Vallitalea longa: one gene and its partner. The protein of the gene in region 1 binds, or shares a complex with, the protein of each later gene. Links are inferred from orthologs where the notes say so. Each region holds a gene or a part of one and is shown on either strand. Other genes may lie near its edges.

The links.
Region 2: the proteins of QMG30_RS00195 (region 1) and trxA are in contact, whole or in part, in an NMR structure (PDB 2IPA), measured with the Bacillus subtilis proteins. The link is inferred for Vallitalea longa from one-to-one orthologs.

What each region holds. Positions count from the first base shown.
Region 1 is NZ_BRLB01000001.1:35,583-48,258, reverse strand. Bases 6,587-9,382 are described here. They hold QMG30_RS00195 (arsenate reductase ArsC), read left to right. Parts: upstream 6,587-7,678; coding sequence 7,679-8,086; downstream 8,087-9,382. Other genes in these bases: QMG30_RS00185 (methyl-accepting chemotaxis protein), read left to right, coding at 8,866-9,382; QMG30_RS00190 (helix-turn-helix domain-containing protein), read right to left, coding at 8,149-8,490; arsB (ACR3 family arsenite efflux transporter), read left to right, coding at 6,587-7,641; QMG30_RS00205 (ArsR/SmtB family transcription factor), read left to right, coding at 6,587-6,587. In the rest of the region: QMG30_RS00225 (glycoside hydrolase family 98 domain-containing protein), read left to right, coding at 1-4,000; QMG30_RS00220 (hypothetical protein), read right to left, coding at 4,121-4,798; QMG30_RS00215 (ATP-binding cassette domain-containing protein), read right to left, coding at 4,791-5,636; QMG30_RS00210 (GntR family transcriptional regulator), read right to left, coding at 5,629-6,003; more of QMG30_RS00205, read left to right, coding at 6,192-6,586; more of arsB, read left to right, coding at 6,577-6,586; more of QMG30_RS00185, read left to right, coding at 9,383-10,842; QMG30_RS00180 (helix-turn-helix domain-containing protein), read right to left, coding at 11,118-11,453; QMG30_RS00175 (Spo0E family sporulation regulatory protein-aspartic acid phosphatase), read left to right, coding at 11,576-11,770; QMG30_RS00170 (transglutaminase-like domain-containing protein), read left to right, coding at 11,951-12,676. UniProt on the Bacillus subtilis protein: Catalyzes the reduction of arsenate [As(V)] to arsenite [As(III)]. In vitro, can dephosphorylate para-nitrophenyl phosphate (pNPP).
Region 2 is NZ_BRLB01000008.1:92,556-105,391, forward strand. What follows is about bases 3,169-6,124. They hold trxA (thioredoxin), read right to left. Parts: upstream 4,828-6,124; coding sequence 4,510-4,827; downstream 3,169-4,509. Other genes in these bases: QMG30_RS13650 (early set domain-containing protein), read right to left, coding at 3,169-4,076; QMG30_RS13660 (DUF3298 and DUF4163 domain-containing protein), read right to left, coding at 5,234-6,100; QMG30_RS13665 (RNA polymerase sigma factor), read right to left, coding at 6,103-6,124. In the rest of the region: QMG30_RS13640 (efflux RND transporter permease subunit), read right to left, coding at 1-243; QMG30_RS13645 (AI-2E family transporter), read left to right, coding at 891-2,120; more of QMG30_RS13650, read right to left, coding at 2,142-3,168; more of QMG30_RS13665, read right to left, coding at 6,125-6,597; QMG30_RS13670 (CPBP family intramembrane glutamic endopeptidase), read left to right, coding at 6,815-7,783; QMG30_RS13675 (synaptonemal complex protein 1), read right to left, coding at 8,100-8,975; QMG30_RS13680 (hypothetical protein), read right to left, coding at 9,269-11,089; QMG30_RS13685 (hypothetical protein), read right to left, coding at 11,089-11,232; QMG30_RS13695 (hypothetical protein), read right to left, coding at 12,597-12,752. UniProt on the Bacillus subtilis protein: Participates in various redox reactions through the reversible oxidation of its active center dithiol to a disulfide and catalyzes dithiol-disulfide exchange reactions.

The DNA of each region.
Region 1 (12,676 bases):
ACCTGCATCTATGGCTAATGATGGAATTGTTATTGATAGTAACAAAATGACTTCATTTGAAAATTATGCAGAGCTAGGAAGTACATCATCACCAGCTACTGGAACAGAAGAAGAGTTACCAGATGGTGCTGAGGATAAGGATAAGTATTATCTTCAATTAGAGTTGGAAGAACAGGTAAGTATTGAAAAAATAAAACTATACAGATATTGGGGTGTAGATATCCGTTATCATGATACAGTAATTCTTGCTTCAGAGGATGAAGAATTTACTGAAGAAGATGTGATATGGAATGCTGATGAAAATAACATATATGGCTTTGGTAATGGTAGCGAATGGGATTATATAGAATCAAAAGATGGTTATGAATTTGTTTTTGAACCTAGACAGGTAAAACACATAAGAGTATATTCAAGTGGTAAATCAGGTTACAATGGTGTTTTAAATAATAATATGATTGAAAAAGGTAGTGTAGCATGGGCTTATGGGTTGCATTGTGTTGAAATTGAAGCATATGGAAAAGAGCTAGCACCAGAAAAACCGGTATATAATGCTGAGAATTATTTGAATATACCTACATTTACGGCTAATGGAAAAAATGAGGGTGAAGTAACACATCCAGATATTATTAAATTTGATACTTCTTGGAATGGTTATAAATATTGGATGGCAGTAACACCTAATCAAACAGGTAATTCACAATTTGAGAATCCATGTATTGTAGCTTCTAACGATGGAGAGAACTGGGTAGTTCCAAAAGATATAGAAAATCCTCTTACAGGTATAAAAGAAGAACCAAGACCTTATCATAATTGTGATGTGGATTTGGTGTATGATGAGGATTCAGATTCACTTCGTGTTTATTATGTATGGTCAAAAGATGATATACCTTATGGACAAGATGGATTTCAGCCTTCAGAGGTAAGATTGATTGAAGTGAAAAAATCTGATGAAGGATATAGTGTATCATCACCAGAAACCGTTGTTATTTCTGATAAACGTTATGATATATTATCTCCATCAATAGTTAAAAAATCAGATGATGAATGGTATATGTGGTGTGTAAATACTGGAGATAGAGGTTATAATAATCAAACTAATCATGTAGATTATAGAACTTCAAGTGATGGAAAAAATTGGTCAATGCCTGTATCATTGAAGGATACTTTTATACAGAGGGGATATCAGCCTTGGCATATTGATGTTGAATATGTTGAAGAGAAAGATGAATATTTTACTATTTTTCCAGCATATCCAGATGGCGGTAATTCAGAATTTACGGAACTATTTTTTGCAAGGTCAAATGATGGTATAACATGGACAAATTACGAAAACCCTATGCTTCGCGTAGATCGTGACAGCTGGGATAGTGACTTCATCTATCGCTCTACGTTTATTATAGAAAATGATACAATGAGAATATGGTATTCTGCAGGTACAGGTGAAGGCTGGAGAATTGGTTATACAGCAAATAATATAGATAATATAATAAATGAATTAGGAGAGTCATATCAGGGAGAAGTAGAACCTGAAGAGTTAAGGATAGAAATCAATAATGAAAATCCATTGTTTCTACACCATTTGTACAGGGTTATATCAAATGCAGAAGGTTTAAATGGACCTTTACAAGGTGGAAATAGTATTCAAGGATTCTGGAATGCTATAGTTGGTGGAGATGAAAACGGAAATGCTTTGAGAGAAGATTTAAGAGATAATCAAGCTATAATTATTCATGCATCAGGTAATGTGAAAGCTAATAAATCAACACTTGATTGGTACGAGGAAACTTGTGAAAAAACTCTTATGAATACACCGGAAGATATAACAGATGATGCTCCATTTTTCATTATGGTGTCTAATTCAGGTACATCTGGCGGAGGAAAATATGAGCCACCATCAATTGAATGGACTCATAAAATGTATGAGGAATATCCAAATATGATAGGAGTATTTTTCTCAGAAAATCATAACGCTACAAGTAGCTGGGAAAGAGAAGCACGTTCCTTATATATGGCAAGACAATTAGAGTTAGCAGCTATGTATGGTGGACATGTTGTGTATTCAGATATGAACGACAATAACGACTACATTCAGAGTGTAATAGATAATGAGATTCTTTATGATGCTCTTGAAAAATATAACGATAATTTTGTATTGATAGCAAAAACTACATCAGCATGGGATCCTGATGACTATAATTCAGATGAAAGTGTTGTACAAGGAGCTTGGTTAGCAGAGGCTGCTGGTAACTGGGGATCACTTATTGATTCATGGATGTGGTTTATTGAGAATTTTGGACCTCTATATGGAAATGATACATTTTCAGTTTGGAAAGGTGTTGAAGAATGCCGTGGTCCTGTAACATTCCCAGAATTGTTTTATCCAATGCGTATGATTCAGCAAGCTAGAGTAGGAGCAACAGTCTTCACATTTGAACACCCATATTATTCAACAAGTGTAAAAGATCAATTTACTCCTACGTTTACAGCTGCTATAGCAAAGGCAATGGAATATATGGTAGATTATAATATTCCAACTAGAGAAGAAGTTATTGAGAATACAAAAGTTGCTTATTCAGCAAATCCTTATTCATTAAGGAAGCTATCACAAAATCAACTTAATCCACTGGATTATCTATATGGTGATAGTAATAATAATGGATATAGTGATACAACAATGATGACTTACTTCACTGGCAGATATGGTACACTACCAACTATTCCTAAGTTGGCGAAACCAGAGATTCTTGAGAAATTTGAGAATGTCATTGACTATAATTATGTAACGAATGAATTGAAAAATAGTGATGGAATAGTAAATTATTTCAATGAAAAATATGAAGAAAATTATACAGGAGATGCTTATGTATCCAATAAAGATGATGTATGGTTTGCATACAATAATAATTGGAACATAGACAGCAGATTGGATAGTGAATTAGATTCAAAACAATCAGCTGCATTCAAACTTCAAAATAAGATAAATGCAAATATTGAATTTTCTCCTTATTCATATTTCGTTATTGATTCACAGGATTTAACTCATGTAAAAGTACAGCATAATAATTTTCTTGTTGATAAAAATGATATTTGGGTAGGATACGATGTAGATACAACTTCACATTGGGATTCTGACCATGATACTCAAATGGATGAATATCTACTAAATGAATTCATTCCAGATGATGTTAGAAAAGATGATAGATATAGATCAAGTAAATTAGTGTTAAAAGGGTTGAATTCAGAACCAGTTATCAGAATATTAGATGGTATGACTAATGATGACGGTTCAAAACAATATGATAATATTACAAGTGAATGGAATGAAGAAGAGAAAGAATTTACCATAAATATATCTTCTAATGGTTGGGTCGATTTTGTCATTGATATAGATGATGCAAATGAAATAAAAGAACTAAGTGAAAATTGGGAGATTGTTAGAGAAAATTCTAATCTATGGAAATTTGCTCAAGATGGTTCTGATAAGATTTCAATTAAACAAACAGCAGGTTGTCATTGGAATAATTTTGAACCAAAAGGAAATAATTTGTTTATTACAGAGCCAAATGCACAAGATAATGAAAATTATAGTGTGACTGTAAAAATGACAGGTGTAACAACTACAGGATATGAGCAAGCAGGATTATTGATTTATAAAGATGATGATAATTTTGTGCAAATTGCAAGAATGCATAAGATGGGAAATCCTTTAATTGCTATGAACACTAGGAGTAATGGTGATAATGTTGAAGATGTTAAGCCAGAAAAAGCAGGATATACAAATGCTACTATTTACTTGAAGTTATTAAAGAATAATGACAATTATACTGGATATTATTCTGAAGATGGACAAAACTGGGTAGAGGTAGCTAATGTTGATAATGCTACATTAGATAATGCAAGGATAGGGCTATTCGCATCCACAGAAGATGTAGATGATTGGTTTGAATTTGAAGAATTTAAAGTGGATAATAGATTAATCTCATTTACAGAAGAACCATAATCATCTAATGCTAATTTGAAAAATTAAATGTAAATACAGGACTATTAAACGAATTAAAAACCTCTATGATATTTATAGAGGTTTTTAATATGAAATAATTTAATATTTATATATTGATTTTTATTTTTTTGAAAGGTTATACAATGTTGAAACATACAATAATCCTGCAAGAAGAATATCCCATATAAACTGCATTATAAAACTAGGATTGAGGGTTGTTGCTCTAAAAAAGGTAATCAATACTTGTCTAAGTGGAGCTATTGGAGTAAACACGCTTATTATTGTTATTATTAATACGTCAGCAACCCAGCCAATCCACATGTTTTGATACAATACTAATGTATGAATAAATACACTTATCAGTATATAAAATCCTGTTTGATAAATAAAGCAGGCAAATACACCAGATGAAGTCCAATCGAATGCTGGTAAAAAAGAAATATTAAAACTGCTGCCCCAAATTAGAGGCTCAATCACATAATAAAATAAAATATTAATAATGGATACAATTACAGCGAATACTATATAATTAAGTATACAACCTTTGAAAAAATCAAGTTTTTTTGCACCAATATTAATAAGTTTCCTATAATATTTAAGGATAATGAAGATAGGAGCTAAAATGTTAATAAGTGCAAATAAATTTCCTATGGATTGGTTTTCTGTATTAGATTGACCTAAAAAAAAGTTAATTATCATACTTATTATTGTAAATGTAACGATACTGATTGTGATTATGTAAGTTTCCTTACATCCATATTTAAAGTTGAACTGAGCAACTTTTTTAGCTTTATTCATTGATTTCACCTCCAATTAAATTAGCAAAGAAATCTTGTAAACCAATATTGGCGATTTCTATTTTATCATTATTTTTAATTCTTGTATCGTAGATGGTTACTGTTTTGAATTTTCCTATATTATTGACGTTAACAATATTTTTGCCCTGTACAGCTCTATCAACGTCTGATGATAGTCCAGTAACGCTGTAACATTTTTCTTGAAGATCAAGTATATCTGTATTCAGTAATATAGAACCTTCATGAACTATAATAATATCTTCAGCTATTTTTGCGATCTCATCAATAAGGTGAGTAGATACAATTATTATTTTTGGATGTCTTTTAGAGCTTTCTTCTAATAAGGAATAGAATTTATTACGCATAATAACATCAAAACCTAATACAGGCTCATCAAATAATACTATTTTATTAGTACTTGCTAGGCCTATTATAGTATTAACCATAGTTTTCATACCGAATGACAGCTGTTTGAACTTTTTATTTGGTTTTAAATTAAATTTATCTATCATATCTTTAGCGAATTGAATATCAAAATTATCTTGAAAATCTGATGCAAGCTTTATTAGATCTTTAATTCTAAGATTAATATGATTTTCTCTTTCTTCAACGAAGCAGACAATTTCTGGCATATATAGTTTATTGACTTTTGAATTATTAACTAATAATTCTCCGTTGCTTACTTGAGTTAAACCAGAGATACATCTTAAAAATGTAGTTTTTCCAGCTCCATTTTCTCCTAGAAGACAATATATTTTATTTTCCGTAATATCAAGATCAATATTTTTGAGAGCTTGAACTTTTCCATAGTTTTTTGATACATTATTGAATTTAATCATCCCAATCCTCCTCAATCATAGTTATTATTGCTTGTTTGGTTATATTAAGTTTTTTACATTCTTGAATTAATCTTTTGAGGGTATCTTTCTTGAGTGAAGCTTTTCTTTTTTCCATAATTATATCTTGGGCCTCCTTGGATACGTACATTCCCATACCACGTCGTTTGTAGAGTATACCTTGTTCTGTAAGAATACTGACTCCTTTTATTGCGGTAGCTGGATTGATCTTTAACAACTTAGATAGCTGAGTTGTAGATATTATAGCCTCATCAGCTTGATACGTTCCATCCAGTATATAGTCTTCTAGCATATTTGATATCTGATTGAATATGGGGATATTACTATTTGTATTAATATTAATTTTCATCACCTGCTTATACATATATGGTTAGTTGGTTAACTAATTAACCATATAATATCATTTGTTTTGTATGTTGTCAATAAAAAACATAAATATATTATGAAAAATAAAAATAAATAATTATTATTGATTTATGATAAAATTCATGATAATATATGAGTATATTTGAATATAATCATATAAGGAGGTAAGCTATGGTAGAAATATTTAAAACCCTCGGGGATGAAAATAGGTTAAGAATTATTAGTCTGTTGATTAATAATGAGCTATGTGTATGTGAGATTGAAGTTCTACTAGAAATGACTCAATCAAATGTTTCCAGACATTTAAGTAAACTCAAAAATACTGGAATCATTACATCATCTAAAAAGGCACAATGGGTTCATTATAAATTAAGCAAAGAATTTCAAGAAGAAAATAGATTATTGATTAAATATCTTGATAGTAAGTTCAAAACAGATAAATTATTTTTGAATGATATGAGAAGATACGATAAATACAAAGAATTATGTTTCAATTGTCAACTAATAGCTGATGATAAAGAAAAAGTACTGAAATTAATAAGATTGGAGCCGGAAAATGGACAATAAAAAACCAAATAATAAAATGGATTTCTTTGGGAGATATCTAACCATTTGGGTTGCACTATGTATAGTTATTGGTGTATTAATTGGTAAATGGTTTCCTTTAATACCAAAAACACTTAGTGAATTTGAATATGCAAAAGTTTCTATACCAGTTACTATATTAATATGGTTAATGATATATCCGATGATGTTGAAAGTGGATTTTTCAAGTATTGTAAAAGCAACCAAAAAACCAAAAGGATTGGCGATAACCTGTATAACTAACTGGTTAATCAAACCCTTTACAATGTATCTTATAGCTATGTTCTTCTTTAAGGTCGTATTTCGAAATTTCATTGATTCTAATTTAGCGGAAGATTATTTAGCTGGAGCAGTATTATTAGGAGCTGCGCCATGTACAGCAATGGTTTTTGTATGGAGTCATCTCACTAAAGGTGATCCGGCTTATACTTTGGTTCAGGTTGCAGTAAATGATATTATACTACTATTTGCATTTGCTCCCATAGTTGCAATACTTTTAGGTGTGAGTGATGTGCCGGTTCCATATGATACATTATTGTTATCAGTAGTATTGTTTGTAGTGATACCACTAATAGCAGGGTATCTATCCAGAAAATATATTATCAAAATAAAAGGGATCGATTATTACGAGAATATATTTCTTAAGAAATTCAATAGTACTACCATTATTGGATTGCTACTAACATTAATAATGATATTCTCTTTTCAAGGTGAAATTATTATTAATAATCCAATTCATATTTTACTGATTGCTATACCTCTCATAATCCAGACTTTTTTAATTTTCTTATTAGCTTATGGCTCTGCCAGACTATTAAGACTTAAACATAATATTGCAGCACCAGCAGGTATGATAGGAGCAAGTAATTTTTTTGAACTGGCGGTAGCAGTTTCAATATCAATATTTGGATTGGAGTCAGGTGCTACTTTAGCAACAGTTGTAGGAGTATTGGTGGAAGTGCCAGTAATGCTAACTCTTGTTAATATCGCTAATAAGACTAAGCACTGGTTTAGGGATGGTAAACAGATTTCTTAATAGTATAAAATCAAATTGAAAAATGGAGGAGATTGTAATGAAATATAAAGTTGCATTTGTTTGCGTTCACAATTCATGTAGAAGCCAAATGGCAGAGGGATGGGCGAAGAGTCTTGATAAAAATGTCATGGATGTATATTCAGCAGGTACAGAAAATTATCCACAAGTAAAGCCTATGGCTGTACAAGTTATGAAAGAAGTTGGTATAGATATAAGTAGTCATAAACCTAAGTTATTAACAGATATACCCAATGATATTGATATTGTAATTAAAATGGGGTGTAATGTCAATTGCCCTTATCTACCTAGTAAGCATACTGAAGACTGGGGACTTATTGATCCATCTGGTGGTACCATAGAAGATTTTAGAAAAACTAGAGATATACTAAAAGATAAAGTAGAAGATTTGGCAAGACGCATAGCTTCTGAAGAATTAGTAATATAATTAAAATTTATCCCCTAAATATACTTGTATTGAAATACTTATATTTAGGGGATGATAAGGTGTTAAAACGGTTCGCGTTTTTGCAGAAATTCTATATATGCAATTATATGTTTAAGAAATTCAGGGGATTTATCTGATAAAGAGTCTATTATTTGTTCAGCTAATGCATTAGGAGTAGTACTGGATGAAGTTATTAACAATTGATTCGGTGTTATTTCTAAAGCTAAGCAGATTTTCATGATCGTTTCTAAAGAAGCTGTTGTATTACCTCTTTCAATATTTCCGATGTACTGGATTGAGAGTCCTGTTAAACCAGCAAGTTTTTCTTGAGTTAGTTCTTTTTGTATTCTATATTGCTTAATATTTTTTCCTAAAATATTTAAATCAATGATTTTATTATTCATTAAAAGAATACACCTCCTTCTATAATAATAGGATATGATAAATTACTACTTTTAATAAGCAACTAACAAGAGTAATTACTCTTTATAGATTGGTTTTTTTATGGTATAATAAGTAATATGCTCTAAATAGTTTGCATTTTAATCTATATAGTTGCTAAAAATATTAATTGCTTTATGAAAAATGATATTATGCAGGGATATTTCATATTAGTAAAGTAAACTTAGTTTTTACCAATAATATTAATATATTGCAATTACACAATATATAGGCAATATTAATTATGACATAAAGTGATTAATTTTAATTCATAAATTTACATTTTTATATACTTAAAAGTAACTATTAATAACAGAGATATACAGGGAGGAATAAATATGCTTAAAAGTATAAAATTTAAATTAATGACATATTTTACTATAATAATAGTAATAATTAGTGGTGGTATTGGAGTATTAGCCTCTGTATCATCAATTAATGCATTAAAAGGTACAGTTGACAATGAATTAATAGAACTAGCTCAAGGTTATAGTAGATATATTGAATCAGAAATTAATATTGCAAAAGCTATAATGGATGGTATAGCCAAAAGAAATGTAATTAAGTCTTTAGATTGGAAAGTACAAAAAGATGCTATTGAAAAAGAAGTAAAGGGAAATCCTATATTTTCAGGTATGTTTATTGTAGATAAAAATGGGACTGCACATTTTACTAATGGTGAAACAGCAGATGTAAGTGATAGAGAATACTTTAAGGAAGCTATGAAAGAAAATACATATTTCAGTGAATTGAGAGATAGTGACATTATGGATAGTATGGAATATTTTGTGTCATCACCAATAAAAAATAATGATATAGATGGGATTATAGTTGGTTTTCTAAAACCGGAGTATCTTAATAATTCAATAAATAATATTATGAGTAATGCAAACGGTGTAGCTTATGTGGTGAATCAAAATGGAAATATCATGGCTAGTAATAATATTGATATTGTATCAAATCAAGATCGTGTATTAAGTAATGAAGAAAGTGACTTGACAGCCGTAATTAGTAAAATGGTGCAAGGAGAAATAGGTACAGATGAATACAATTTTGAAGGCAAAACATACTACTGCGGATATCACCCCATAGGTGATACTGGTTGGAGTATAGCTATTAATTCTCTTAAAAGTGATTCATTGTCTGATGTAACAAAATTAAGAAATAATTTAATATGTTTAATTGTAATTTCATTATTAATAGGAGTAGTAATCATATATTTTATAGGAAATTTGTTTTCAAAACCTATTGCCCTTGCAACTAAACATGCAATTTCATTATCAAAATTGGATTTAACAGTTAGTGTACCTGATAAGATAATGAAAAGAAATGATGAAATAGGTGAGTTAGGAAAAGCATTTGAAATAATAACTAATAATGTCAAGAGAATACTAAATGATATTTCAAATTATTCAATACAACTCAAGGATTCTTCAAAAAAATTGTCTAATACAATAGGTGAAAATGCTTCTACGGCAGAGGAAATAGCAAAAGCAGTAGAAGTAATTGCAGATGGCGCTACTATTCAAGCTAGAAAATCAGATAATGTTGTTAAGGAATTATCTGAATTAGGTGATTTAATTGCAGAGTCCCAACAATTATCTATTACAGTCAATAGTGGAACCAGCAAGGTAAAGGAAGTTAACATACAAGGTAGAAAAGTGATAGAAAAATTAAAAGAAGAATATGTCTTGAATATGGATGTGGCTAACAAAGTGAATAGTAATACAGAAGAGTTAGCAGAACAATCTAAGTTAATAGAAAACATATTGATAACCATATCCAATGTAGCTAATCAAACTAATCTATTAGCTCTTAATGCTACTATTGAAGCTGCAAGAGCAGGTGATGCTGGTAAGGGCTTTGCAGTTGTAGCAGAACAGATAAGTAAATTGGCGGATGATACAAAAGAAGCGACAGAAGATATATCAGATATATTAAACAAAATGACTAAAGAAATTGTAGTTACCAATAATAATATGGCTAAAGCAGGTGAAATCGTTAATAATGTTGATAATTACTTAGATGAAACTATTTCAACATATGATGTGATTGAGAATTCTACTAAAAAAACAATCGAATTATTTAGGAAGCTTAATGAATCATTAGTTCAAATAAGTGAAAATAAAGAAAAAGCATTTTCATTTGTTGAGGAAATAAATGGTGTCACCCAAGAATCAGCTGCGTCGACTGAAGAAGTAAGTGCTTCTGTTGAAGAACAAACTGCTTCTATGGAAGAAATATCTAGGTCCACAGAAAAATTGGCTGACATTGCAACTACAATGGAACAACTAATAGAAAAGTTTCAATTATGATAAGCTCAAATATTATTATTTAATAGTTATACATAAATATGTAAATTTTAAAAATGGATTTATCCCTAATTTTACTCAAATAATAGAATTAGGGTTTTTTATTTTAATGAACCATAAGCATTAATTTATATTGTTTTAAATAGTTAGCTTTTATTAAAGTGATTATTTCCTATAAATAATAAAAAGAACCTATCACTAAATTTCTTAAGTATGATATTGAAGAATTTTATACTATAAGAAAAGCGAATAGATAGGTTCTTATTATATTGAAATATTTATTTATATCCCAACGCAATAATATAATTTTTTATTATCTCTTCCAAGCAATGCAATTCTTTTCCATTTAGTTCAGAAATAATATTAGAAATATTATCAAAGTCTTTTTTATTAGTAGTGCCTAACAACAAATAATCTGTACTAACATTTAGTGCATTAGAAACTTTTATGATACTTTCTGCTCTAAGATTCTTTTTTCCTGTCTCGACAGTTGAAAAAAATTGGTGGCTAAGGTTGGATTTTTCTGCTGCTTGTTCCTGTGTATAGCCTAGTTGCTTTCTTCTGATCATTATGCGATGGCCTATTGTTTCTGATAGATTTTCTTTGTTCAACACAAACACCTCTTCTATATTATTAGCCTGTAATAGAATTTTATCTATAAAAGTCTAAAAATATAATAGCCTTTTGTTGCAAAAATGTCACTAAAGATATAAAATAAGTCATAAGAGGTGATATGATGTATAAAATAAATGGAAAAACTGATTTAAAAGTTAAAGTTAATAGGTTATGTAAAATTTTTGATGACAACATATGTGAGAATAATTTATTTAAGGAAAAAATAGTTAAAATAAGTAATGAGCTAGATGAGTACATATTGGAAGTTGAGAAAGGAGTAGATAAGAGTAAACAGGTAAATATTAAAAAAGTATAAATTCCTATCTATTTTCTTAATATTCTATATTTAAAGCATTTTTTTGACATGAATTAAACCCCATAGTAAAATAAAGATATATAATTATCTAATAATAACACATTGATATTTTATAGAACATTAGATGACTATATAAAAAATTACTTATTTAATATGTTTAGAAGGTAGGGGGAAATGTTAATGCATGAAAAATATTACGAAGAATATCTATATTTGTTAAAAAAATTTAGAGACTATAGTCCAGAGAAAAAAGAAAAGATGGACTTTAATTATCAATCATGTAATGATATTAATTTGAGAAAATTAAGGAATAAATATAACCTTATGGAAGTTGCAGGAGATGGAAATGAAGTATCACGTATTTTAAATTTATTTAATTGGTTTAATAAGAATACTATTCATGATGGGTCTATATATCCGAAAGGTGATCGAAATGCAATTGATATCCTAAAACAGTGTATAAATGATGAAGAAGGGGTTAATTGCAGATTGATTTCTATAGCTATGAATGAAGTATTTCTATCCATGGGGTTTAAATCTAGGTATATAACATGTAGACCTATAGGCTTTGATTTTACAGATTGTCATGTGGTTAATGTAATTTATTCATATGACCTTGATAAATGGGTATTTTTAGATGCAAGTATGGGAATTTACTGCAAAGAGAATAATGAATTACTAAGTCTTCAGGAATTGGGTCAAGCTATAATTGAAGATAAAGAAATAACAATTAATGAAGCATATTATGATGGAGAGTTAGTTACTAAGAAAGATTATTTTAAATATATGACAAAGAATTTATTTCAACTAGATTGTTATAGTAATTATGAATTCAATTTTGAGTCAAATAATACTGATAAAATTCGTTACTTCCTTAATCCAATGGATTATTTTAACAAAGATAAA
Region 2 (12,836 bases), on another replicon or contig:
AGATTGTATTTTTTTAACATTTTGTACAGTCGCAAGTGCACTTTCAATACTTTTTGATACTGTATTTTCAACTTCCCCTGGGCTTGCACCAATGTAAGTAGTTGAAACAGCCGCATAAGGAATGTTCATACTTGGCAATAAATCTGTATTAAGTTGAGTGAATGATACTGCTCCGAATATTACAAAAATTAGTACTATCATCACTATTGTAACTGGTTTTTTAACACTAAACTTTGATAACATATAAGTCTCCTCTCACAATTAGTTGTTGTGACTTTTTCCGACCGAACGGTCGGTCGGTAATCCTATAATACTCACTATTAAAGTTTTTGTCAATACTTAATATTTAAAAAACACCTATAATCTTTATTCTACTAATTTTTTTTATATTACATGAAAAGAAAAATAATGTAGTATATAATAATATTTCCCCTAAAAAATAAGTATTTATTCATTATTCCTAGTATCTAAACATAATATTCTCTTGAATACAGTATTATAAATTGGAAATAATTAAATATACCTTATTTAGTATTTTTTTACCTAGAAAAAACTACTATATTTTTTAATATCCCTTTGAATTTACTCCTTTGAATGGTTATTGAAGAGCGTTAAGTAAGTATTATTTAGAATTATTAATTTTATATTAATTTTTATTAATATTACTCCATGTATTAGTAATATTTGTTATGATGTAGTTATATATAATATAAGAACTTTTAAAAATACTCTTAAATTATTATTGAAATATTACATACAAACAAAATCTTTATTGTTTATTAAAAAATACCTTTCATCTTATATAATTTTTAATAGGCATTAGAGTTAAATATGTATAAAGTTGTTTTTCATATTTATATATTGAATATAACTGTTGAGGAGGGCAAAATATGAAAATTCAATGGAATAAAAGATATACTACAATAAGCATCTATACAATTCTAGTAATTTTTGGCAGTATATTATTTTATAAATTCATTGGTAACTGGAATGAAACAACAATTTTTTTAAAGAACACTCTATCTACATTATCCCCTTTTATAATAGGATTCTTAATAGCATATTTTATTAATCCACTAGTAGTTTGGTTTGAAAAAATAATAGGTAAAATCAGATTAAGAAAAAGAAAAATCAAAAGCCTTAAAACCAAAAGAGGTCTAGCAATCTTATTTTCTTATATAACCGTACTAGGTTTCATAATAGTTATTTTAGCTTTTATCATACCTGAACTTGTCACTAGTTTAGGAGATATAATTACTAAATTACCAGATCTAATAGACGATTTGATTGATGAAATTACTGCTTTTGTAAATAACAGTTCAATTGATTTTATTGATCCTGAAGCTATAAATAACTTTATCGATAATAACCTTAAAAATATTCCTGGAGCATTAAATAATGTTTACGATGTATTCAGTAACATTGTGCCTTCCCTTTATGTTCTCACTAAGAACTTTACTTTCGGTATTCTTAATATTTTGTTAGGTTTTATTATAGCCATATATTTATTAGCGAGCAAAGAAAAGTCTATAGCAAGTTTTAATAAAGGAATAATTGCTTTATTTAGAGAAAAAACATCAAATAGCCTTATAGCTATTTTAAAAGATAGTCATCAGATTTTTTCTAAATTTTTTGTAGGTAAATTAATAGATTCTTTGATTATTGGTATATTATGCTTTATCATAACAATGATAGTAAATATACCTAATGCTCTTCTAATAAGTGTTTTTGTTGGAGTTACGAATATGATTCCTTATTTCGGTCCATTCATTGGAGGTTTCGCTGGAATTATATTAGTATTATTAATAAGTCCCATACAGGCTTTATGGTTCGCATTAATCATATTAGCTCTTCAACAATTCGACGGCAATATTCTAGGGCCAAAAATCCTTGGTGATTCAACTGGACTAAGTCCATTTTGGGTAATTTTTTCAATATTAGTCGGTGGAAAATTATTTGGTTTGATTGGAATGTTCTTAGGTGTTCCTTTCTTCGCAGTAATCAAGAACATTATAGATAAACAGATAAATAAGAAATATGAAATGAAAATGAACAAAAAACAACAAGAAGTAATAGATGATGATGACATCCAAAATGAAAAAAACGAAGAGGTTGAATAACCTCTTCGTTTTTTTATATAATTAATTAAACGGTATTGGATTAGCAAAATATCTTTGGACCATAGTAATCCACCAGTAATCATCTGTTGGAGGAGAACCTACTCCATCAGTACTACTGTTAACTCCAGCACCAAATAGTATTGAAATGACCCCTGCATCTTTTGATTTATCCATATGATGTCCCCACGTTATAGTATCAATACCATTATCTGATATTCTATTATCCTTATGTGTATTGGTCTTAAAATAATTAAATCGTTCTGTAGAACCTGGTTTAAATATATCTCCAAGGAAATATGCTGGTGCGGAATCTTCATATTTAGTTGAAGTTCCATTCAAATCAGGAAACAACCCATTAGCATATGGATTTAATGCTTGACTTGTATTAATATGTCCTACTGGTATCTGCCATAAGATTACAGGAAGATTAGAACTAGTATTCATAATTTTCACGAATTCAAGGTAATTATTCCATATATCACTATTCCAGAACCATGTAGAACCTGCTGGATTATTAGCTGAATCAGGAGTCACTCCACCACCATCTAATCCATATTTATCAATTGAAACAAAATCTGCTCCATACGTTTTCACACCTGCACTAACATAATAATCAGTAATAAGTTGTGCTTTCTCTCTAATAAAATTCAATCCATCCGTTAACCCCATTGTTTCTGTTTTATGTAAAATACCATTATTTGGAACATCATGTCCATCATAAGCCCATAGATTGAATTGCCATCCATAATAAGCTTGTGGATAATATTTACTAACAATATAATTAATTGATTTCACTAGTCCTTCAACAGTATTAGGGAAATCAGGGTCTTCTCCACTAGTTAACACACCACTACTATATGCAGCACTTACTTCAGCAGTAATCTCATTAGGCTGTTTACCTGATTGTTGCATCATATATCCAAGAAAATCTGGTTCAAATACTATTCCTACAGTATCATCTTGTGCATAATCTTTACAGATATCCAAAAAGAATTTTAGATCTTTGTAATAGGCATCCATATATGATGTATCCTGAATATGTGCCAAATCCAAGCTATAACTTTCACCACTATCAGGAATATTATAATATACAAAAAACGGTATCAGACCTAATTTTCTGCTCTCAATAATAAAATTCTTAGCACGTGCTCCATCAACATTAGTCCAGCTACGCCATCCATTTATTGGACCACCATTAATGTAGATATACCTTATATCCATTCTCTTATTTCTATCATCTGAACTAAAATCTCTCCAAAAATCAAGATCTCCCTGTTTATCTTCACTCACAGAACCTATAGAAAGATAATCTGGCATACCTGGAAGACTTCCATCCCCATTTTTGATTCTTACTCCAACATATCTTTCTTCTCCTGTATTCTTTTCTTTTATTTTAAGTGAAGCACGTCCTGCTTTTTTACCCTCAATCTTAAGGATATTACTATTTTCTATTGTACAATCGATTATTGAACTATTATTAGTAATCACAGTAAAATCAGGATTATTAATTCCATTAAAACTAAGAGTATACTCAATAGGTCCTTGAGGTTGCGTGAATTGACAAACTACTTTTTGAGTATCAATACCCTTAATTATTATATTACCTGTTGCATTACCCACTACTACTGATATTTCATCACTTGCTGTAGTTCCATAGGAATTAGTTATCTCTACATAATATTTATATGTCCCCTCTATTGTTCTTCCTCTTACCTGAAAAGATTCTGTTTGAGGATTAGGTGTATTATCAGTCAAATTACCACTATGTATCTCCTCGTAATCACCTGCTCCTATCTTCTCAAATAGTTTCCAGCTTGTCCCGTTATTTCCGTACCATATGTTCCATGTCAAATCATAGTCACCATCAATATCTCCAGACCACTGATTATGGCTTAGAGATGGTATAGCAGGAACCCCTGACCCTGAAGCACTAGAAGATAAAATTGATACTGTCAAAATTAAAGTGATACATAGAACTATTGAAAAAAAACTCTTAAAATATTTTCTTGAGATTATTTTCCTCCTCCTACTTACATAATTATAGTTTTAATTCTTACATTGTAAAAAATTGGTTCACCTCCACAGAAATTTTAATTTAGGTTATTTAATGGGTAATATATTAACGATTAGATATAGATATAAGTAGAAAACATTAAGTGAAACTTAAGTATAAAGAAATATATATACGCGCGTCTTGTATTATTATATATTTTTTGTTTATATTTTACATTAGTCAATCTTGTTATAACTTATAAAATTTTGGCACAAATAGGTCATAGAATATTTAATCTTATAAACTATTTAACGTGATATAGAAAATAAAACTCGTATTTTTCTAAAAGAGGAGCCTATTTACGAAATGTGTAAATAGGCTCCTTATAAATTTATTCTACATTGCTGATTCAATTTTTGATTCTAACTGCTGTTTTGGTACTGCTCCAACAACAGTATCAACAACTTTACCATTTTTGATCAATAACATTGTCGGTATACTCATAACTCTGTATTTTTGAGCTGTTTCACCATTCTGATCAACGTTTAATTTCCCTATTTTAGCTTTTCCTTCGTATTTTTTAGCTAATTCATCTATAACAGGTGCCATCATTTTGCATGGTCCACACCAATCTGCATAAAAGTCAACTAGTACAGGTATATCTGAGTTAAGAACTTCTGCTTCAAAATTAAGATCTGTAAATGCTAGTGCCATAATAAAACCTCCTTAATTATTTTTAGATTATTATAATATCATTATATTCTAATATAGTGATATATGTCAATACTTTTTTTTCTTTTTGATATTTTTCTTGTTATAGCTTAATAGCTGAAATTATACCTTCACTCTATCATATGCTAAAATTATAGATTTATTTAAAATAATCTATATAATATTCAAATTTACAATAATAATTAATATTCAGCTATAATATATAATGCGTAAATATCAATTTAAATATACCACTTTGTACCATTAATTTCAACAATTTAAATTAGTAAAATATTTAAAGTTTAAATTAAATAGGATTTTCTTATTTACCATAAAATAAATGTTTTGATTTGCAAAAAAAGACCACTAATAGTTAATGATCTTTCTTTATTAATGCTTTATATAATATCTAATCAATAATAAATTCAAGTTTACCTGTTGCTCCATCAGCTATTTCGTATTTATCAAACACAATTACTACTTTTTGATTGCTATTTATAAAGAAACCTTGGTCTTCTTTTATACTCTTGAATCCTGATTCTCCTTTAAAGAATCCATAATGTCGATCTTTTGGAGGATTCTCTAGTAATTTCTTTATCTGTTTTTCAATACTTTCATTTGCTCTAGTCATATAATCCTTACCAAGAACATCTTCTAATGTCATTTCTTTATCAGTAGTTAAATCGATATTATAATAATATGAACCGGAGTAGGCAGGTGCAAGAGTTTCATTATGATATATGATAAATGATAAAATTGATTCATCATTATATTTTTTTTCATAATCAATTTCGAATTTTATAGGTTTATAATTTTCTTGTGTTCCACCTGTCTCAAAATACGCTTCTTTATACTCTTCTGCACGCTTTTCAGCTTCTTTTATTTGCTCATCCATTTTATTTTTTATCTCTGTATTGATTTTGTCTTGTAAGTCTACATCATTAAGACCATCAACTCTAGGAATCACAACATTTTCAGTTATGCTATCATTTTCATATTTATAATCTACAAAAGTCAGTACTCTAGCAACTCTACCTATGATAGGTAAATTAGATATTGTTTTGGCTAATGTCTTATTAGTGTTCAATACAAATATAAACAAAATACATATTAAAAAAGTAGCACCTACTGCCTTGAATCCTCTATTGAATATCATTTCTCTTCTTATCACTTTTCTGGTAGTCTCTTCAATTGTTTTTTCAACAATATCATTTAACTCTTTAGGAATAGTGATATTTTCATATTCTTGTTTCATCTTATATAATTTATTTTCCATAATTATCCTCGCTTATTTAATATTACTTTAAGTCTATTTATTCCACTATATAATCTTGATTTTACAGTATTAACATTAACCCCTGTAATATCGGCTATTTCATTAATCTTCAGACCTTGAAAATATCTTAATATTATTACCGTTTTATACTTCATATCAAGTCTTTCTATAGCTTGATGAAGATCCATTTTATCAGCAATATCAATATTTTGATATTGAACGGCTTCGGGAATATTGTTTGTAATAATAAGTCGTTTATTTTTTCTTAAGAAACTTATAGAAGTATTTATTATTATACTAAACATCCATGCTTTTATTTTATTTATGTTTTTTAGTTTATCTATTGACGTAAGGCTTTTATAAATGGATTCTTGGACAATATCCAATGCAGAATCTCTATTGTGTACATAACTGTACGCTAATCTATAAAAATCATCTTGATGAATTTTTATGAACTCAACAAGTTTGTTATAATGATCATTGTTAAATGTCGACATCCGTTATATTTACCTCCTTACATATATAAGACGTAAAAGTATATCAAAAAGTTGATAATTCTATTATAAAAAGTTGAATATATCTTTCCCATGTGCTATATTTAGTTAAAGATTAAACTTTAAAATCAAATGAAATTTAGTTAAAATTATACTTTATATTAATTTAAAATAAAATGGTAAATAAATGATAATCAAATTTAGAAAGGATTAAGTTTTTATGAACTCTACAAGACGTGGTAATAGATTTATATTTATACTTATTTCAATAATGGCTTTTGTTGGTCCCTTTACAATAAGTTATTTAGCCAAAATCTTTAATTTTAAAATAACTTATGTATGCAGTATACTGATACCTCAACTTATATTTATAGTGATTCCTGTTATTCTATATTTTATCATTACAAGAGAATCTATAAAAGAAACACTTATGTTAAAGAAATTAGATATTATTAACATTTTGATATCTATTGGCATAGGATTACTGATACAACCTCTACTAAGTGTCGTTAATATACTATCACAAATATTTTTTGAAAATCAAGTATCATCTACTATTTTTTCTATTGCTGATTTGCCATTATGGCTATTATTGATATTAGTAGCTGTACTTCCAGCAATTAATGAAGAATTTGTTACCAGAGGTATCTTAGTATCTAATTATAAAAACGTGAATATATATAAAACAGCCTTAATCAGTGGTTTATCTTTTGGAATGCTTCACCTTAATGGTAACCAATTTTCTTATGCATTCGTAATGGGAATTATATTATGTTTATTAGTTAAAATAACTGGTTCAATATATTCAAGCATGATTATTCATTTTTTAATTAATGGATTACAAATGGTTTTAGTCAAAGTAGCAATGATTTTACAAGAAATATTTGGGCAAATTACTGATTTTGATGATTTACTACAAGAATCTATAGATAGTGTAGGGCATGAGACAATATTATCACTCTTACCAGGACCGCTAATATTAACATTATTCACATTACCTGTTGTTTATCTATTATTTAAGGTAGCCGTACGACATAATAATAAACAATACCTATTCACTAAAAATGATGTTTCAGAAATAGAACAACCAAAAATTAAAAAGCCAAAAATATTTGATATCTACCTTATATTATCCATAATAATATTTGTTGCTTACGTAGTCATATATGAAATCTTAAAACTTAGATAAATATCCAAAGCATATGAGAAAAATTATTAAATTATTCTTATATGCTAGTTTGAAGATAAAGACCTATCTTTCCTAGATGACCTACTTCCATGGTCGGAGAGAATACTAACTGAATACAGAAAAACAAAGTAACTATGATGCTGCCTTAAATAGGTGGCATTTTTTGTCAAGGTACCGATGGTTTACCGTATACCCCTAAACTATGCCTAAAACCTCTATTTAATCAAATAAAAACCCTAGGCAAGCACAAACTGCAAACCCAGAGTTTCTGTGACGCACGCAAGAGTATTATCCTATTAATCAGTACTTCTTTGATTTAGCGACCACCGAATAACTCAATATGACTTATAGCTACACCTTTTTGAGTACTAAATGAATTATATGTTTCCACAATTTTAAATTCTAATTGTAAGTTTAATTCATCTTTTAAATGTATATATACCTCTTGTCTTCCCATAGCTTCATCAAAATATAAAACTGCTTTAGGAATTAAATTAACATATAATATTGCTTTTTTTACTAATCCGTAATTCATATATTCATTAATAGTATTACGAGCACCATTATATAATGCTAATCCTAAGAATCCAGAGCACTGAATTGGATCTTTAATCTCTAAATTAATAGTGCTTGGTAACTTTGTAGTCTCTCTATACCAATACTGTTCTAAAGAGTTTATATTACTGATCATTGTTTTTTTCCCATTTTTAATTTCCCATGTGTCATAACTATAAATAACATGATCACCATCTTCTACGTAAGATTCATCAATACTAAAGGCATAAAAAGTTTTGGAGTGTTTTATTGGTATTTTATAACCATCAATTTCTTCATACTCTACTTCATTCTTACTAGATAATTCTTTTTTCCCATAATTCATTTCATTCTGAAGGAGTAAATTTTTATTTTCATATTCTTCCATTTTACTTTTAAACTCATCTATTTTAGATTTATTATCTTCTATTATTTTCTGCATATTTGCAATAATTAATTTATTATCCTCTATTGTATTCTCTAACTTTTGATTTACCATTAACAAATTATCATTTTTTGATGCTAAATCAGATAGTTGTTGATCATATGTACTTATTTTATTGTTTGCTTGTTCTAATTTTGACACTAATATATCTTTTGAGTTAGTGCAAGATATCAGAAAAATACTTGCTAAAAGAAATATCACAATTCTCTTCATTCCTACATTCTCCTTATTTTTTTATATATTATTAAATAAAACTATATTCTCTTAGTATTATAAGCTAATTAATCAAATAATTTTATTAAAAACAAAAATTAACCTTTTTCCACAAATAACTTTATATGCCTATATTAACAGATAATTCAATAATAATCAATCATAAAAAGGCCTACCTTCAATTAAGAAAGTAGGTCTGTATTTGTCCTAGAGCAGTATTTTTAGTTAACATCTATATTTATATAATATCATTTATCCATTCAAAACATATTAACTTTTATATCTTTTAAAATTTAATTAACACCACTTCTAACATACTCTAGGCCATCTTTTCCATATAATGATTGTAAAGTTATATTATTAACATCCAAATATTCCCTATCAACAACTACAATTCCACTTACAGAATTCATTTTTTTATTTATTACACTTCCATTTGTTGAACTAAAAATATTACTATCCACTAAACCAATAGATTTTGAGAATTTATTATAGATACCACAAACTGTTCCATTAGGATCATAACATAAACAATTAGAAGATGCTGCATCACTTTTTACATTTTCTCTCATACTTAATAATTGACATCCTTCTGAATTACTCCAACTACCATCTCCATCTTTAGCAGGATAATTAGGATATTTATATGTATTATAACCTACATGGATATTAATGCCATTGCTTGTACTATTATACCATTCTGTTGCACCGTATCTAATAACCTTTGCATTCTTAATATTGAAGGCTGGATATGTACTTTTATGTAAAAATTCTGCAATACTATACACACCATCTAATAATGTTGGAATATCATATTTAGTCCCTTTAGGTTTGTCTGGTAAAGTTGACGCTTGATCAGTAAAAAAAATTATTTTATTGTTTTTAATAATCAGTGAGATAGCACCATACCTATCAATACTATATTCAGATCTACCATTCTCTTTATTATATTTTGTATTGGTATTTAAACCTGCACCCTCAAAGAAAAAAATTATAGGTTGATTATTACAAATTGCTTGTTTAATTTTTTCATTGTTGGCATATGTATTAATTCTATGTAATGCATCTCTTTGTATTGATGTTAAATTATTACTATTTACATATGATTCAATTTCATCATATGATAAAATTTGATCTAAAGTATAATTTTTACATTTCAAACTATAACACCCTGAACCTGAGTTACAACTTATTCCAATATAATATTTAACCCCTGCCTGCACAGATTTTTTCTCAATTAAATCCGCCTGACCTGCACCTTTTGAAGATTTACCTATTAATTCTCCCCTAACACTTTCTTTATGAATTTCTATATTCACATCTAATGATTCTTTCAATGGTTTAACATAGAAATTAGCTTTTCCATCTTCCTTGAATTGTGCATAATACCAGTGCACATCACCTTGATTAATTAGTATGGGTTTAGTTGGATTGTCGTTATTGAGTCTAGTAGCATCTTTAACTGTAATTCTAGCTTCAGCAGTATTATCATTTTCATTTGATTCTACCGCAGTAAGTGAATCTGCTACAATACTTATTTTGTAAACCCCTGGTTCCATAAAATTAGCAGTAAATGATTGTTCTATATATGTCCTAGCCTTAAAATTTTCTTTTCTCCAGCCAAGATTAGTTAATTGATTATTAACTAATACTTTAATATTTGTTGTACCTTCAACGTTATCATAACTGAAATTATTAACTCTGAAATTAATTCTTACATCTTGGCAAAGTTCAACAGTACTTGGAACAATATTAGTTATTATTGTTTGAAGATTTGGTATGCCCGCCCATATAAATGTGCCTGTTACTTTATTATTGGAAAGATCTAAATCATCATATAAAGCCTCAATCTCTATTTCATGAGTACCTCCTATAACTCCATTTATTTCAAGAGGATAGTTAATAACTGTCATAGCAGGTACTTTTGATACATAAAAAATACCACTTTCACCTATTTCCCCATCTCTTTTAACAGTAACATTGAATCCATCTGAATCAATATTAGTATAATTAGCTATTTGGAAGTTAAAATTTGCTGGACCTCCAGAAGGTAGTGGAGTGGGTTGTCCCGTAGCTAAAATTAGATTCTGTACTCTAATATCACATTTTCCCATTATTCATTTTCCTCCTTTAATTTTGTCTCTACAGCCTCAGCTTCGTTTATTATAGCTGTAAATGTTATTTTTTCTTTATCAATATATTCTAAAGCATCAGCCTTACTAAGTTTACAGCTCATTTGTTCTTCTATCTTTTTCATTGTATCACCTTCCTATTTTTTTTATAAAGTAATCGCGATTAACTTCTACATTAATAATAGATATAATTTAATAAAAAAAGTCAACTTATTCTACTAAACTATTATCTTAGCCTTAATAAGATTTCCTAGGTTTATTGGCTTGATGTTATGTTATCATGGTATTTTACGACATTACCACGACATACATTAGATTTTTATATTAAATTATCATATCTTTTAATACAATGTACCTTGAACTATTTAAATGTTAACAATCTAAAGAGTTAATGGAAGGCAAAAGAAAAATTAAGGAAATTATCCTTAGAAAAATAAAGAAAAGCATTACTTTGAAAAAGCATGATGACAATACTCATCTATATTACTACTAACATTAATGAATCATAAAAGACTAGAAAACGGATTAGAAAAAACTAGGCTAACACAAATATAAATCTAAATTTTATGTTAAGTCAATAGATAAGTATATTCTTATAATGTACATTATCTAATGATAGTTTATTCGTATACGGTAAATAGTCAGTACCTAGCCATCCAGATCCACCTATGAGATAATCCAAGATAACTTCATTTACTTTAATCACTCTTAGAGGTTTTAAAGTTACTTGAATTACTTGGAGGTTTTTTATGAATTTTTTCTAGAGAAATTAAACGCCAGTATAATCTTACCCAGTGGACACCTATTACTAATATAAATGATACAATAAGTAATGTAAGAAAGTGATCACTTAAGAATGCATGATTATTAAATATAATATAAGATTTTAAAAAATTAAAGCGCCTCATGGAGGAAAGTAACTTGAAGGTAAACAAAAGTCAAATAGCAAGAGAATTGGGAGTTGATACGTGTACTGTTGATAAATATATTAATGGCTATACAAAGCCATCTACACGTTTATCTAATATAGTTGAATTTTATCCGATAATCAAAGAACTACTTAGTGATGAATCTAAATATTTTATTATAAACGTGTGTTTTGGCAATATTCAAAAGATAAGTTTATAGATTATCTCTTAACAAAACACAAGATATTTTGTTTTCATTTTTAAATAAAACATTTGGAGGTATTCCAAAGGAATTATTAACAGATAATATGAAAACTGTTATGGAAGATAAAGACCTATCTTTCCTAGATAACCTACTTCCATGGTCGGAGATAATACTAGCTAATACAGAAAAACAAAGTAACTATGATGCTGCCTTAAATAGGTGGCATTTTTTGTCAAGTACTGATAGTTTCCCTTACAATTATTCTTATATGCTTTAGTTTGAAGCTAAATTATAAAATAGTATGTATAATTTACTTTAACATAAAATTAGGGCTTTCCAGCCCATCATATTTAACATTCTAATCATATATATATGTTTATTTATTCTTCTTGGTATACTTACTAAATAATTTTTCTAGATAATTTTCCATATCATCTAAGCTCTTAGTAATATTGAACTCTTGTTTTTTCTTATTCTTTTTACCATAGCTTTGTTGTAAATACCTATATTTTACTTTATCAGAAAATCTCATATATCCCCCTTTTTATTAAAAGATAATGTAATCCTCTAACTATATAATATTATCTACAATATTATATGAGATTTCACCTATTAA